Regions from separate parts of the Brevibacillus sp. HB1.3 genome, predicted to be linked through region 1. Evidence: riboswitches for the same ligand, from Rfam matches in the RefSeq annotation. Region 1 holds a riboswitch; the other holds the start of a gene.
What was found. A riboswitch is a leader RNA that binds a small molecule or an ion and turns the genes downstream of it on or off. The one in region 1 is predicted to bind cyclic di-GMP.
Positions count from the first base shown of each region.

Region 2: another riboswitch for cyclic di-GMP. It lies ahead of HPY31_RS06240 (methyl-accepting chemotaxis protein); the one in region 1 lies ahead of yfmT (benzaldehyde dehydrogenase).

Region 1 is NZ_JABMIT010000006.1:249,667-252,876, reverse strand. Features, by position in the region: gene HPY31_RS16335 (methyl-accepting chemotaxis protein) at 1-942, shown strand, start outside; cyclic di-GMP riboswitch class I at 1,118-1,203, shown strand; gene yfmT (benzaldehyde dehydrogenase) at 1,289-2,746, shown strand; gene HPY31_RS16325 (methyl-accepting chemotaxis protein) at 2,777-3,210, shown strand, end outside.
Region 2 is NZ_JABMIT010000002.1:337,476-340,685, reverse strand. Features, by position in the region: gene HPY31_RS06245 (formate--tetrahydrofolate ligase) at 1-1,290, shown strand, start outside; cyclic di-GMP riboswitch class I at 1,425-1,525, shown strand; gene HPY31_RS06240 (methyl-accepting chemotaxis protein) at 1,598-3,210, shown strand, end outside.

The DNA.
Region 1 (3,210 bases):
TTTTGGAAAAAAGACAAAGGCCTGGCAGAAAAAGAGACAGCAGCGACGACAGCCACAACCACCACAACCACAATGACAGGACAGCAAGACGTATGGAAACATGAGCTTCGCGGTCTTTACGAACAGATGGGTGCAATCCTTGCTTCAGACCAAGCGATGAACGCCGATTCCGATCAAATGGTGCGATTGGTGACGAGGATGAAGCGTGCCGTAGAGAATATCCAGGCCATTAATGAGCGGGATGATGAATCTGCGAACCAGTTGTCGGTTCGAGGAGAGCGCCTGACAGACATCTGTAAACAGTCGGTAGCGCGTGCAGATGAAGGCAAGAAGGCTATGACGGACGTTGTGGAAGTCATGAGCCTGCTCGACAAAGAATCGGTTCATACGTCCAAGTCCATGAGCCGCTTGGAAGAGCGTTCTTCGGAAATTACGAGTATTGTCAAGGTAATCAGCGACATTACGAATCAGACTAACCTTCTCGCTCTGAATGCAGCGATAGAAGCTGCACGTGCGGGGGAACAAGGCCGAGGCTTTGCTGTGGTAGCAGATGAAGTACGGAAGCTGGCAGAGATGACAGCGAACTCGACCAAGACGATTGCAGAATTAATCGGAAAGATTCAAGAAGAAATCAAAGAAGCATTGTCCAACAGTGAAAAAAGCAGCAGTGCGATCAAAAATGGACTTTCCATCAGCAAGGATGCTGCACAGAAGACGGATCAGATCGCGAACGCTTTCCAGGTACTGAACGTCGAAGTGGCGGGTGTGATGGAAATCATCGCGCATCAAAAGCGTTTTGCTGACGATGTGTCCCAGCAGGTAAGTGAGGCAAAGGGCTTGCTGGATGAGCTGAATGAAGGCATGACCAAGCACGTAAGAGACGCCAACGCGGTAGAGCAAATGCTCGCGACGAGCGTAAAGGATGTCAAAAAGTTATTGTGATCATGAGGAAGAAAAATCAGGAGTCCGTATCCAAGCGATGCGGACTTTTTGATATTTGTTCTTTCCTTTCACGAAATATTTACATGTTAACGTTTGACTATTCGAAATGGAGTACTATAATCAAAGTAGGTTTCTCCATATCTTTCCTTTTTTCGACAAAATCCTATCAGCATTCGCTATGAATGGGCAAACCCATTGAAAAGTGGGGACGCAAAGCCACGGGCCTAATGTACACGTTACGATGGCAGCCGGGTTGCCAACGAGCAGTGTATTTTGCTGTTTTAGTTTTACGGCTCCTTTCATGCGAAAGGGGCCTATTTATTTTACAAAAGGGAGTGGTTGTAGCATGTCAATCCTTCAAACACTGGACAAGCAGTACATCAATGGGGAGTGGCGCGACGGACTTGGCGCGAAGACATTGCAAGATATCAACCCTTACAACGGGGAAGTCATCGCAGAATTCAAAATGGCAAATCTGGAGGATATCGACGCGGCTTACAAGGCGGCAGCCAGCGCGAAAAAAGAGTGGGATGAAGTGAATGCCTATACCAAATCCCGAATGTTGGAGCGTGCTGTTCGCTTTATCGAAGAGCATGAAGAAGAAATCATTCAGATCATCATTCGTGAACTAGGTGGAACCCGACTGAAGGCATTTTTTGAGATCGGGCTTGTGAAGGATATTATTCGAGAGGCGGCTACGTTCCCGGTACGCATGGAAGGAAAAATTCTCCCTTCTCCCGTAGACGGAAAGGAAAATCGCTTGTATCGGATTCCCGCAGGAGTTGTCGGCGTCATCAGTCCGTTCAACTTCCCGTTCTATTTGTCGATGAAGTCCGTAGCTCCAGCTCTTGGCGCGGGTAACGGTGTCGTCCTCAAACCGCATGAGCACACGCCAATCACGGGTGGGACTCTCATCGCGAAAATTTTTGAAGAAGTAGGTCTGCCCAAAGGCTTGATCAACGTCGTTGTAACGGATATTGCTGAAATTGGCGATGGATTTGTCTCCCACCCGATTCCGCGCATCCTTTCGTTTACAGGCTCTAGCCAAGTAGGAAGCCATATCGCGCAAGTGGCAGCGAAGCATTTCAAGAAGGCGATTTTGGAGCTAGGTGGCAACAGTGCCCTGATTGTTTTGGAGGATGCGGATCTTACGTATGCCGTCAATGCAGCCGTATTCAGCCGCTTTACCCACCAAGGTCAGATTTGCATGTCGGCTAACCGGGTTCTGGTTCACCAAGATGTATACGATAAATTCCTTGATCTGTATGTGGAAAAAGTATCTGGACTCAAGGTAGGCGACCCAAATGATCCAGACACGGTAATCGGTCCACTTATCAATCAACGGCAAGTCGCCAACCTGATGGCAACGGTCGATGAGGCGATACGTGAAGGAGCCGTTCCTGCACTGAAAGGGGAAGTGAAAGGAAACGTGGTCGAGCCGATTGTTTTGACAGGAGTGACCACAGACATGTCGATTGCATCCAAAGAGTTGTTTGGTCCTGCTGTTTGCATCATGTCGTTTGCTTCCGAGGAAGAAGCAATTCGCATGGCGAACGAGACACCCTTTGGATTGTCCGGGGCGATTCATACCCGCGATCTGGAGAGAGGTGCCCAGATGGCCAAGCGCATTGAGACGGGCATGATTCATATCAACGATGGAACGATCAATGACGAACCAATTGTGGCGTTCGGCGGTGAAAAGCATTCCGGATTGGGACGCTTGAATGGTCAATGGAGCCTAGAAGAGTTTACTACGCTAAAATGGATTTCGGTTCAGCACAAAAAGCGTCAATTTCCGTACTAATGCTAGCAAAAGATAGAGGTGAAGAGGGTCATGAACGGATACGAAGGATGGAATGAAACAGAAGCCTCCGAAAAGGGGAAAAATGCAGAACTTCTCGAGGCTTTCATCAAGGTTGCTCCCTATTTAAATGATTTGCTCAACGATGACATTACCATTGGGGTCTACGACACGGAAAAGCTATTGCGCAATGTGCCTGCCCAAACATTTGCTCTGCAGGTAAAGCCAGGTGATCCACTCCAGGAAGGGGATGTGATCACCAACGCGATTCGAAAAAACACCAAGCAGGCGATGATGGTTCCCAAGGAATTATTTGGTTTTCCTCTCGTCGCACGGGCGATCCCCTTGCATGATCACACGGGAAAAGTTATCGGCGGTGTCGGCATTGGTTCGAGTATGGAGCGAGCCAATGAGCTGTATGAAATTGCCGCAAATCTCTCGAGCGTCGTCGAGCAGGTCAGTGCCAC
Region 2 (3,210 bases), on a different contig from region 1:
TTTACAGGGGACATTCATGCGATTACAGCTGCACATAACTTGTTGGCAGCGATGATCGACAATCATATTTTCCATGGCAATCCGCGCGGACTCAATCCAAAGAAAATCGTTTGGAAACGAGCTATGGACATGAACGACCGCGCACTGCGAAACATCGTGGTTGGTATGGGTGAAGGCAATGGAATGACGCGTGAGGATGGCTTCATGATTACGACCGCGTCGGAAATCATGGCGATCTTATGCTTGAGTGAGAATCTAGCAGACTTGCGCGAGCGGTTGAACCATATCATTATTGGCTACGATTTCAATGATCAGCCTGTACGGGCGGAAGAAATCAACGCGGTCGATGCGATGTGCGTTCTCTTGAAGGAAGCCATCAAGCCCAATCTCGTACAGACAATCGAAGGAACCCCGGTCATCATTCACGGCGGACCTTTTGCCAATATCGCGCATGGGTGCAGCAGTGTGATCGGAACCAAAATGGCCTTGAAGCTGGCAGATTACGTCGTAACAGAGGCTGGATTTGGTGCCGACTTGGGGGCCGAGAAGTTTTTTGACATCAAGTGCAGAAAAGCAGGTCTGACTCCATCGGCTGCTGTCGTGGTCATTACGGTTCGGTCGTTGAAATACAACGGCGGGGTAAAAGTACCGGACTTGGCGGTGGAGAACTTGTCTGCTCTGGAAAAAGGCTTCGAAAACGTCAAGCGACATCTGGAAAACCTACAGAAGTTTGGTGTGCCAGCAGTGGTGGCCATCAATCATTTTGCGACAGATACCCAAGCAGAGATTGATGCTGTCATTGCGCTGTGTCAAGCGGCTGGAGCCGAAGCAGCGCTCTCTAAAGTGTGGGCAGAAGGAGGAGCAGGCGGTGTCGAGCTGGCTGAAAAAGTAATTCGAGCAGCAGAGCTGCCTTCGTCCTTCCGATTCTTGTATGAGGAAGACCTCAGCATGAAAGACAAGATCGAGACTGTCGTGAAAGAAGTATACCGTGGATCAGGAGTTGTCTTTTCGCCGTTAGCATTAAAAACGATGCAAAAGGTAGAAGAAATGGGCATGTCCCATCTGCCTGTATGCATGGCGAAAACACCTTACTCTTTTACGGATCGTGCTGATCTGTTGGGGGCACCTGTAGACTTCACGATACATGTGAGCGAAGTGCGCATATCAGCAGGAGCTGGTTTTATCGTGGCACTGACCGGAAGCTTGGTTACCATGCCGGGCCTTCCGAAAAAGCCGGCTGCGGAATCGTTGTATGTAGACGAGGATGGTCAAGTGATTGGATTAAGCTAATCAAAAAGTGTGACAAAAAGCTGACAGCTGTAAAAGGTTGTCAGCTTTTTTTCCATTTTGAGGTTTATTCGCAGAAAGTTATGGGAAATGAAAGGTGAGATTGAAAAAAGTGAACTTAATTGAAAACCAACAAGGAATGACAAAGGCAAACTTGCTGAAAGGCAGGGACGCAAAGCCACGGGTCTAAGGACGAAGGTCAAATGACTTTCGCAGCTAGGACAGCCGGGTTGCCATACCGTAGTCATGATGGGCTGTCGGTGGGCAGTCTTTTTTTTGTTGAAAAAAGAGAAGGGAGAAGGGATTCGGTATGAAAAATAGTTTGAAGAATAAGCTAATTATCGTTTTGTGCCTGCTATTGGTAATAAGTTTGGGTACGGTTTGCGGTGCAAGCTATTGGAGTGCTTCCAACCTTTTGGCAAACAGCCTGGACAAAGAAGCTGAGCTGTCAGCTAGCAATCTCTCGATTCGTATCGATGGTTTCTTTCAAGAGAAAATTGAGATTGTAAGAGCGATAGGAGGGTTGATGTCGGCAGATCAAAATGTCGAACAAGACCTGAAACTCATTCAAGAAGCCCAAAAGAAAAACCCCGAGTTTGAGACGTTCTTCTTTTCGCATGACTTAAGCGGTAAGAAAGTGATCAATTTCAAGGGTGAAGTGACCGACATCTCGGATCGTCCGCATATTAAGGAAGCTAGCAAAGGGGAAGGGAAGGTCGTTGTCTCTGAGCCAGTCATTTCGAAGCGGACAGGGAATAACATCGTGACACTGGTCGTTCCATTGATGAAGGACAATCGTCAATACGGTTACATCGGTTCTACGATTCCAATCAATGAGATCCAAAAAAAGGTGTCTGAGGAGAAATTCGGCGAATTAGGTTACGCCTTTTTAGTAAGCAAAACAGGAACATTTATTTATCATCCGAATAGCGAGTACATTCTGAAGGAATCCATTCTTAATATGGGTATTCTTCCACTTCAGACTGCTTTTGAAGATATCAAGCAAGGGAATCATGGAATCGCCCAATACGAATACGAGAATACAGAGCGATTTGCTTCCTATGCGCCAACCAATTTGAACTGGGGGATATACATCACTGCGCCCGTAGCGGAGCTGCATGCACCTGTCGATCAACTGTTAGTCCGATTGACGGTTATTTCCCTCATCGTATTGGCGCTTGGGGTCGTCCTCATCTATTTCTTGGCTGTACGCATGGTAAAACCAATTGAGCGTCTAAATCACGCAGTAAATGTAGTGGCGCAGGGGAATTTGAAAGAGACCGTAACGGTTGACGGAAAAGACGAGATTGCGGTTCTGTCCCGTGACTTTAACCAGACGGTATCACACTTGAAAAATTTGATCGAAGACGTATCACTGTCGTCTGATCAAGTTCAGCGCTTTAGTCAGGAAGTATCCGCAGGCATTAAACAAGCGACGGAAAACATCAACCAAATCGGCTTGTCTATCGCACAGATTTCTGAGGGAGCAGAGGCGCAGGCATCTAGCTCGCAGGAAGTCGCATTGTCGATGACTGACATGGCAGCGGGCATCGTGAAAATCGCGGAGACGTCTGCACATGTTTCTGAGGCTGCCCAGATCGCAACAGAGCAGGCTGAGCAAGGGACTGCTGTGGTAGAGCAGGCAGTTCGCCAGATGGGAAGCATTGGTGAGGGAACTTCGAAGGCGACTGTAGCCATCGAGCAGCTCAACAATCGCTCCAAAGAAATCGAAGGCATTCTCGATACGATCAGTCAGTTGACCTCGCAAATTAATTTGCTTGCCTTGAACGCTTCGATTGAGGCAGCACGTGCTGGCGAGCATGGACGTGGTTTTGCTGTAGTTGCTGGTGAAGTGAAAAAACTGGCGAACCAATCCGAGGAATCCGCATCGAAAATTGCAATGCTGATCGGGGAAATCCAGCA